DNA from 2 places in the Amycolatopsis sp. cmx-4-83 genome. Region 2 is predicted to be linked to the other one. Evidence: riboswitches for the same ligand, from Rfam matches in the RefSeq annotation. Region 2 holds a riboswitch; the other holds the start of a gene.
The links. A riboswitch is a leader RNA that binds a small molecule or an ion and turns the genes downstream of it on or off. The one in region 2 is predicted to bind cobalamin.
Positions count from the first base shown of each region.

Region 1: linked by a shared signal. The riboswitch ahead of metE (5-methyltetrahydropteroyltriglutamate--homocysteine S-methyltransferase) and the one ahead of cobN (cobaltochelatase subunit CobN) in region 2 are both predicted to bind cobalamin.

Region 1 covers NZ_JAEBEF010000013.1:717-5,620, forward strand. The annotation lists gene metE (5-methyltetrahydropteroyltriglutamate--homocysteine S-methyltransferase) at 1-2,109, opposite strand, end outside; cobalamin riboswitch at 2,207-2,422, opposite strand; gene ACLJQM_RS36320 (ribonucleotide-diphosphate reductase subunit beta) at 2,434-3,507, opposite strand; gene ACLJQM_RS36325 (ribonucleoside-diphosphate reductase subunit alpha) at 3,522-4,904, opposite strand, start outside.
Region 2 covers NZ_JAEBEF010000004.1:511,229-516,132, forward strand. The annotation lists gene cobN (cobaltochelatase subunit CobN) at 1-1,504, opposite strand, end outside; cobalamin riboswitch at 1,534-1,663, opposite strand; gene ACLJQM_RS14875 (NlpC/P60 family protein) at 1,695-2,702, opposite strand; gene ACLJQM_RS14880 (poly-gamma-glutamate biosynthesis protein PgsC/CapC) at 2,710-3,192, opposite strand; gene pgsB (poly-gamma-glutamate synthase PgsB) at 3,192-4,370, opposite strand; gene ACLJQM_RS14890 (HAMP domain-containing protein) at 4,372-4,904, opposite strand, start outside.

The DNA of each region.
Region 1 (4,904 bases), on a different contig from region 2:
CACCGCCGTCCGCAGCGACTCCGCCACCTCGGACACCGGTGGCACCCGCGGCGAGTGGATGTCGTACACCCCCGGGCCCACGCCGCGGGCGAAGCCGGCCGTGGCGAGGTCGGCCAGCACCTCCATCTTCGAGCGGGCCGCCTCGATCGACGTGACGTCCGCGTCCAGCGCGTCGATCGCCGGGAGGACCTCGCCGAACTCCGAATAGCACATGTGCGTGTGGATCTGGGTCGTGTCCGCGATCCCCGACGTCGCCAGCCGGAACGCCGAAACCGCCCACCCGAAGTACTCCGCGTGCGCGGAACGCCGCAGCGGCAGCAGTTCCCGCAGCGCCGGCTCGTCGACCTGGACGATCCGGATGCCCGCCGCCTCCAGGTCGCGGACCTCGTCGCGGATCGCCAGCGCCACTTGCCTTGCGGTCTCGGCCAGTGGCTGGTCGTCGCGGACGAACGACCACGCCAGGATCGTCACCGGGCCGGTCAGCATCCCCTTGACCGGCTTGCGCGTCAGGCCCTGCGCGTACCGGGCCCACGCCACGGTCATCGGCGCCGGCCGCGAGACGTCGCCGTAGAGGATCGGCGGGCGGACGCAGCGCGAGCCGTACGACTGCACCCAGCCGTGCGCCGTCGCGGCGAACCCGCCCAGCTGCTCGGCGAAGTACTGCACCATGTCGTTGCGCTCCGGCTCGCCGTGCACCAGCACGTCCAGCCCGAGCTCCTCCTGCAGCCGGACGACCCGCTCGACTTCGCGGCGCATCGCGGCGTCGTAACCGGCGTCGTCGAGCGTCCCGGCCCGGTGCGCCGCCCGCGCCCGGCGCACCTCGGCGGTCTGCGGGAACGAGCCGATCGTCGTGGTCGGCAGCGGCGGCAGCCCGAGCGCGGCCTGCTGGGCGGCGGCGCGCTGCTCGTAAGGCGCCCGGACGTCCTCCTCGAGCGCGGCCAGCCGGGCCCGGACGCCCGGATCGGCCAGCTCGGCCGCCGAAGCCCGGTCCGCGACCGCCGCCCGCGCCGCGGCCAGGTCCGGCGAGCCGCCCCGCAGCGCGCGCCCGAGCAGCACGACCTCGTCGACCTTCTGCCGCGCGAACGCGAGCCAGCTCTTCAGCCGCGGGTGCAGGTCTTCGCGCGAGACGTCGTAGGGCACGTGCAGCAGCGAGCACGACGTCGAGACGCTCACGGACTTCGCGACGCCGAGCAGCGTCGCGGCCTTGCTCAGCGCCCGGTGCGGGTCGGTCCGCCAGACGTTGCGCCCGTCGACGACCCCGGCCACGACCTCCTTGTCCCGCAACGCGGGCTCGGCCGCGACAGTGTCCACAAAGGACTCATCGCTGACGAGGTCGACGGCCAGCGCGTCGATGGGCGCGCGGGCCAGCACGCCGAGCCCGCGGCCCAGTCCGCCGAAGTAGCCGGCCACCAGCAGCTTCGGCCGGGCCGTCGCCTTCCCGAGCCAGTGGTACGCGCGGATCAGCGCGTTCAGCTCGGCCTCGGTGCGGTCGGCGGCGAACGCGGGTTCGTCGAGCTGGACCCACTCCGCGCCCTCGTCGTGCAGCTTCGCGAGCAGGTCGGCGTAGCGGGGGAGCAGCGCGTCGAGCAGTTCCAGCGGGGCGAACCCGCCGGTTCCCTTGCTCAGCAGCAGGAACGTGACCGGGCCGACGAGCACCGGCCGCGTCTCGATCCCGAGGGCGCGGGCCTCCCAGTACTCGTCGAGGGGTTTGGTGCCGGCGAGCGTGAACTCGGTGTCCGGGCCCAGTTCGGGGACGAGGTAGTGGTAGTTCGTGTCGAACCACTTCGTCATTTCCAGTGCCGGCGCGTCCTGCACACCCCGCGCCGCGGCGAAGTAGGTGTCGAGCGGCGAAAGCCCCGGCCGGGCGGGCAGCGCACCGAACAGTTCGGCGGTGTCGAGCACGTGGTCGTAGTGCGAGAACGTGTTGGACGGGATCGAGTCCAGCCCGGCGTCGCGCAGTTCGCGCCAGGTGCGTTCGCGCAGGTCCCGGCCGGTGGCGAGCAACGCGGCCGCGTCGATCCCGCCCGCCCAGTAGCGCTCGAGGGCGCGTTTGAGCTCCCGGTCCGGGCCGATCCGGGGGTAGCCGAGCACAGTGGTGCCGATGGTCACAGCTCTCTCCTCGCGAGCTAGTCCGAAGAGCCCGGACGCGCGCGAAGGCGAGCGTTTCGGTCGTGCCCATCCCGCGAGGCCCGGACTCGCGCACGCCGTCGGCGTCCGCACCACGGGCAGGTCTTCGGACTCGTGGGCGCACTGCGCAGTTCTACCGGCCGTCGCTTCCCAAGCTCACGCTCAGTGCTTCATGACGGCTTTCGTTCCCACTCACCGCTGCGGGGCAGTCCCGGATTCGCACCGGGTTCCCTGTTGCCTCCCCCACGACGCAGCTCGGCCACGCCCTGGGGGAACCAGTGGCGTGGCCGAGCCTAGCGGGAGAGGTCAGTCCCAGTCGAGAGCGCCGCCCGACTGGTACTCGATGACGCGGGTCTCGAAGAAGTTCTTCTCCTTCTTCAGGTCCATCGCCTCGGACATCCACGGGAACGGGTTCTCGGTCTCACCGAAGATCGGGGCGAGCCCGATCTGCTGCGCGCGGCGGTCGGTGATGAAGTGCATGTACTGCTCGCACAGCTGCGCCGACAGGCCGAGCATGCCGCGCGGCATCGTGTCGCGGGCGTACTTGACCTCGAGCTCGCACGCCTCCTTCAGCATGCCGCGGATCTCTTCCTGGAACTCGGGGGTCCACAGGTGCGGGTTCTCGATCTTGATCTGGTTGATGCAGTCGATGCCGAAGTTCAGGTGGATCGACTCGTCGCGCAGGATGTACTGGTACTGCTCGGCGATGCCGACCATCTTGTTGCGGCGGCCCAGCGACAGGATCTGCGCGAAACCGGTGTAGAACCACATGCCCTCGAAGATCACGTAGAACGCCACGAGGTCACGCAGGAACGCCGTGTCGGCCTCCGGCGTGCCGGTCTCGAAGTCCGGGTCCTCGAGGTGCTGCGTGTACTTCAGCGCCCACGCGTCCTTGTCCGAAATGGACGGAACCTCGCGGTACATGTTGAACAGCTCGCCCTCGACCAGGCCGAGGCTTTCGCAGATGTACTGGAAGGTGTGCGTGTGCACGGCTTCCTCGAACGCCTGGCGCAGCAGGTACTGGCGGCACTCGGGGTTGGTGATCTGGCGGTACACCGCGAGCACGATGTTGTTGGCCACCAGGGACTCCGCGGTCGCGAAGAAGCCCAGGTTGCGCTTGAGCATCTGCCGCTCGTCCTCGGTGAGGCCGTCCTTCGACTTCCACAGCGCGATGTCCGCCTGCATGGCGACCTCGGTCGGCATCCAGTGGTTGTTGCAGCCGGCCAGGTACTTCTCCCAGGCCCACGTGTACTTCATCGGCAGCAGCTGGTTGACGTCGGCGCGCGCGTTGATCATGCGCTTGTCGTCGACGTTGATCCGGGCGGCGCCGACCTCGATCTCCCCGAGGCCGGTGGCGCCCGTCGTCTCCACGTTGGTCATGTTCTTCGGGTTCCTTACTGGCAGGATTCGCAGTCGGGGTCGTCGATGCGGCAGGCGGCGCCGTCGGTGGCGACGAAGTCGACGTCGGGCTCCGGCTTGGGCGCCGGGGCGGGCGTCGGGACCGGGGCGGGGGCCGGGGTGGCCGCCGCGGGGGCCGGGGTGGCCGAGACGGCGTTCAGCTTGCCGTCGGTGCCGCGCAGGGTGCTCTTCTCCACGTGCGTCGCCGACTGCGCGCGCAGGTAGTACGTGGTCTTGAGGCCCTTGTGCCACGCGTAGCGGTACAGCTGGTCGAGCTTGCGGCCGCTCGGCGCCGCGATGTAAAGGTTCAGCGACTGCGCCTGGTCGATCCACTTCTGGCGCACCGAACCGGCGTCGACGATCCACTTCGACTCGATCTCGAACGCCGTGGCGTACAACGCCTTCAGGTCGTCCGGCACGCGGTCGATCTGGCCGAGGCTGCCGTCGAAGTACTTCAGGTCCGACACCATGACCTCGTCCCACAGCCCGCGCTGCTTGAGCGAGCGGACCAGGTGCGGGTTGACCACGGTGAAGTCGCCGGACATGTTCGACTTGACGAACAGGTTCTGGAACAGCGGCTCGATCGACTGCCCGACGCCGGAGATGTTGGAGATCGTCGCGGTCGGCGCGATCGCCATCACGTTGGAGTTGCGCATGCCGACGGTCTTGACGCGCTCGCGCAGCGGCGCCCAGTCCAAAGTGGACGAGGTGTCGACGTCGAGGGCGTCACCCTGGCGCGCGTCGATGAGCAGCTGCAGCGAGTCGATCGGCAGGATGCCCTTGCTCCACAGCGATCCCTCGAACGACTGGTACTGGCCGCGCTCCTCGGCGAGGTCGGTCGACGCCGAGATCGCGTAGTAGGACAGGTGCTCCATCGAGACGTCGGCGAACTTCACGGCCTCGTCCGAGGCGAACGGGACGCCGATCTCGAACAGCGCGTCCTGGAAGCCCATGATGCCCAGGCCGACCGGGCGGTGGCGCAGGTTGGAGCGGCGCGCCTCCGGGATCGTGTAGAAGTTGATGTCGATCACGTTGTCCAGCATGCGGACGGCCGTGCGCACGGTCTTCTCGAGGCGCTCGGTGTCCAGACCGGACGGGGTGACGTGCTTGAGCAGGTTCACCGAGCCGAGGTTGCAGACCGCGACCTCTTCGCTGTTGGTGTTCAGCGTGATCTCGGTGCACAGGTTGGACGAGTGCACGACGCCGACGTGCTGCTGCGGCGAGCGCAGGTTGCACGGGTCCTTGAACGTGATCCACGGGTGACCGGTCTCGAACAGCATGGTCAGCATGCGGCGCCACAGCTCCACCGCGCGGATCTTGCGGAAGACCTTGATCTCGCCGCGCTCGGCCTTCGCCTCGTACTCGCGGTAGCGGGCGGC
Region 2 (4,904 bases):
CCTCCAGCCAGCGGTACGCGGCCAGGTAGTGGTGGCTCGGGGGGAGGTCCGGGTTGTGGTAGATCGCGACGGGGTTCTCGCCGAACCCGCGCGGCGGCTGGATCATGATGATGACGTTGCCGCTCTGCAGTGACGCCAGCACGATGTCGCCGTTTTCGACGTACAGCTCACCCGGCGCCGGGCCCCAGTGTTCTTCCACCCCCGAACGCAGCTCCGCGGGCAGCGCGTCGAACCACTCCTGGTAGCGCGCGGCGGGGACGCGGATCGGGTTGCCGGACAGCTGTTCCTCGGTCAGCCACTCCGGGTCCTGCCCGCCGGCCGCGATCAGCGCGTGGATCAGCGCGTCGCCGTCCGGCTGGTCGGTCCCGGTCGGGTCGACGCCGGGGAAGGCGTCCGGCCCCAGGTCGTAGCCCTGCTCGCGCATCCGCCGCAGCAGCTCGATCGTCGACGCCGGGGTGTCCAGCCCGACCGCGTTGCCGACGCGGGAGTGCTTCGTCGGGTACGCGGACAGCATCAGCGCGATGCGCCGCTCCGCCGGGGGCGTGTGCCGCAGCCGGGCGTGCGCCAGCGCGATGCGGGCGACGCGGGACGCGCGTTCGGCGTCCGGGACGTACCGGGGCAGGCCGTCTTCGTCGAGTTCCTTGAACGAGAACGGCACCGTGATCAGCCGCCCGTCGAACTCCGGCACGGCCATCTGGTTGCCGGCGTCGAGCGGGGAGAGCCCGTCGTCGCTCGCCGCCCACGTCTCGCGGTCGCTGGTCAGGCACAGCGCCTGCAGGATCGGGACGTCGAGCGCGGCCATCTCGGCGACGTCCCAGGCCTCGTCGTCCCCGCCGGCCCCGACCTCGGACGGCTTCGTTCCGCCCGCCGCCAGCACCGTGACCAGCAGGGCGTCCACCTTCCCCAGCTCGGCCATCATCTCCGGCTCGCGCGTCCGCAGCGAAGCGCAGTAGATCGGCAACGCGCGCCCGCCGGCGGCCTCGATCTCGTCGGCGAGCGTGTGGACGAACTGCGTGTTCCCGGACAGGTGGTGCGCGCGGTAGTACAGGATCCCGATCACCGGGCCCTCGGCGCGCGAAGGCCGCTCGAGAACGCCCCAGCCCGGCTGCCGGGCGGGCGGCTCGAAGCCGTCGCCGGTGAGCAGGAGCGTGTCGGAGAGGAACCGGTGCAGCTGGGTGAGGTTCGCCGGGCCGCCCTGCGCGAGGTACGCGTGGGCCTCGGCGGCGATGCCCGCCGGGACGGTCGAGAGCTTCATCAGCTCGGCGTCCGGCGTCTGCTCCCCGCCCAGCACGACGACGTGCGCGCCCGACGCCCGCAGCGTGTCCAGGCCCTCCTGCCAGCTGCGCGGGGTGCCGAGGATCCGCGCGACGACGATCTTCACGCCGTCGAGCAGCGCCGGCAGCTCGGCGACGTCGAGCCGGGCGGGGTTGCCGAGCCGGTATTCGCCGTCGGCCGAACGGGCGCTGAGCAGGTCGGTGTCCGAAGTGGACAGCAGCAGGATCACGAGGTTCCTCCTCGGGGTCCGCGCCCCGGGTAGACGGACGCGCCGGCGGGAGTTCCTGGCTTCCGGGATCTCTCCCGGTCACAGTGGCGGGACCGCCCCGGACTCTCACCGGGTTCCTCCACCTGCCGACGCGTGGGTTCCGCCTCACTCTCCGGTGCGGCCGACCCGGCGTCAAGGTGACGTGCGCGGCTCAGAGCCGCTTGGCCGTGCGGAACGCCTTCGCGTACGTCCCGGACCCGTCGATCAGCGAGACCCCGCCCGCGTCGCCGAAGGTCGGGCCGTTCGCCACCTTGCGGCTGGACAGCACGCGGTGGTGCCCGTCGCCGTCGATGCCCAGGTAGATGCCCGTGTGCGAGACCTGTGGGCCGAGCTGCGGCTCGAGGTTGAAGAACAGCAGGTCACCCGGCTGGAGCCGGCTGAAGTCCGTCACCTGCTTCTTCTCGTCGGGTATCAGCGTGGTGCCCGGCCCCAGCTCGGCCAGCGCCCACGCCCGCCGCGGCAGGCCGGGGCCCTTCGTGTTCGTGCCGAGCAGCGGGTAGCCCGCCCGGTAGCCGTAGACCATCCGCACGAACCCCGAGCAGTCGAGGGACCGGGCGCGCCGCGGCTCCGCGGCCTCGTGGACGCCGTCCGGGAAGTCCCAGCCGATGCCCAGGTAGTCGTAGAAATCGGACTTCTCGAGCCGCCCCTCGGCGCTGTCCGGGCCGAAGCTGGCGTCCCCGGCCACGCGCAGCTTCTTCACGACCTGGTCGGCCGCGCCGTCGGTGTACTGCAGCGCCACCGCGAGCACGTCCGGGCCGGTGTCGGCGGCCGCCTTCGGGAACCAGCCGGTGAACCACGGCTCCTTCTCCGCGCCCGCCTGCCACGGCTGCGGCGCGAGCCGGATCCAGGCCGTCGACGTGATGCCGGCTGTGGTGAACTTCGGCTCGGTGAACGTCCGGGACCGGCCGGTCAGCATGACCGTGCGGGAGCCGTCGGTGAACGACGCCAGCTGGGCGCCCGCCCCGTCGCGCACGATCGTCCGGGCCGGGTCGGCCAGCCGGTCGTAGGTGTAGCCGCCGGTGACCGCCGCTCCCGAGGGTGCGGGCGACGCCGAGATGGCCGTGATGTCCTGCCGGTCCTGCGTGGCGACGTACAGCGCGGCCGCGCCGGACAGGCCGATGACCGCGGCGAGGACACCGATCCGGACCGCCTTGCGCATCGTCACCTCACACCGTCGGGACCAGGCCGATCAGCACGCCGCTGATCAGCACCGCGTAACTGGCCAGGCTGACGCCGCCGGTGGCGAGCATCGTCGCCACCGGCTTCTGCCGGACCAGCTGGTAGGCGACCAGGCCCGGCACCACGAACCCGAGCGTCTGGTGCACGAACAGCAGCGGGAAGTCGGCCTGGAGGAAGAGCAGCAACGTCGTCTGCAGCAGCACGCCGAGCAGCACGACCGCGGCGAAGAGCCGCTTGCCGTACAGGATGACCATGCGCTGCAACGCCTTCGTGCCGCCGAAGGTCAGCGCCGTCATCAGCACGATGATCGCCGCGCGCCGGTAGTCCTCGACCATCGTCAGCGCGATCCAGCCGGGCGTGATCATCCCGCCGGGGGACAGGTTCGTCGTCAGGTAGCAGACCAGCGACAGCAGCAGGCCGATGGCGAGCCCGACGGTGGCGACCTCGGGGGCGAGGGACGTGGTGAGCATCAGGAGACCGGTTCCAGTTTCGCGAGTTCCTCGATGAGCAGTTCCCCCTGGCCGTGGATGTTGCCGATGGCGATGAGCGACGCCTGCCGCTCGACGCCGCCGACGATCCCGCGCAGCAGTTCCCGCGGCGAGCGCGAACCACCGAGGTCGACGACCCGGTCGTGCCACTCGCTGGGGATCGCGGCGCGGGCGCTGCGGGGCGGTTCGCCGATCAGCACGACGCGCTCCGGGGCGATGCGGGGGATCAGCGCGCCCATCTGGCCGTTGCGCTCGACGCGGTCCGGCCGGCAGTTGATGATCACGTGCAGCGGGTCGGAGATCGCGCCTTGCGCGCGGAGCTGGTCGATGTTCATCAACGTCGATTCGGGGTCGTTGGCGGCGAAGACGTTGGCGAAGCGCAGGTGGCGGCGGCCGGCGCGGTACTGGTGGACCTGGAGCACGCCCGGGTCCGGCGGTGCGGCCCACATGCCGTCCAGCGCCAGCTGCCGGTTGACGCCGAGCAGGTCCGCCACGGCGAGCGCGATGGCGACGTTCTCCTTGAAGGTGATCCAGCCGAAGCCGCGCATCTCCTGGTCGGACACGGATTCCGGGTCGACGGCGATGAGCTCGCAGTCCCGTTTGGCCGCCTCCTCCTGGAGGATGTGCAGCCGGTCCTTCTCCGCGGTCAGGCAGATCCCGCCGACCGGCATCGAGCGGGACAGCGAGCGGGCGACGTCGTCGAGGGTCGGGCCCATCTCGGCGAGGTGGTCTTCGCGGACGTTGCACAGCACGCCGATGGTGGAGCGGATGAGCTTGCTCTGGTTGATCTCCTGCAGGTCCGGCATCACGGCCATGCATTCGATGACGAGCGCGTCGGGCCGGTAGGCCGCGGCGCGGCGGACGATGCCGATCTGCTCGACGACGTTGGCGATGCCGAACTTGCGGTAGACCGGCTCTTCGCTGCCGTCGGGGTGGATGAACCGCGCCGCCGTGCCGGTGGTCTTCGCCGTCGTGACGAGCCCGCCGCCGCGCAGCGCGCCCGCGCAGAGCCGGGTGATGGAGGACTTGCCGCGGATGCCGTTGACGAGCACGCGCGTCGGGATGCTGTGCAGGTGCCGGTAGTGCTGGCGCTGTTCGGCGATCCCGGCGGTGAGCATCGCCGCCGATGCCAGGAGCAGCACGACGTAGAGGAACGTCACGTCAGACCCCGGCCCCGTCCAGCTCGATGCGCTGGAGCAGCACGGTTTCGTCGGTCGCCGCCCCCACCGGGCGCCGGACCTCGCCGAGCCGGTCCCGGCCTTCGGTCAACGCCTGGCGGCAGATCTCGACGCAGGAGGCGATGGTGCCGATCTCGTCCTGCCGCTGCGGGTAGACGACGGCGCCGGTGTCGCCGCGGGCGATCCGCCGGGTCTCTTCGCCGACCCGCCGCAGCGGCCGCACGACGACCAGGAAGTGCCAGGCGAACAGCATCAGCGCGACGACGGCGGTGAGCAGGGCGGCGACCCGCGCCCCCGAGCGCACGGTGTTGTCCGCGAGCCCGAGCGAGCCGATCGGCTGCTCGGCGACCACGACCCACTTCAGCGAAGCCGCGTTGCCCTTGCCGGCCAGGCGCTGCGCCGCGACGAGCGCCGACGACGTCGTCTGGCGGGCGTCCTTGCCGGCTTGCGCCGCGTCGACGCTCTTGATCAGCGCCGGATCGGTGAGCGCGTCGAAGGCGAGGTAGCCCTCGGTGT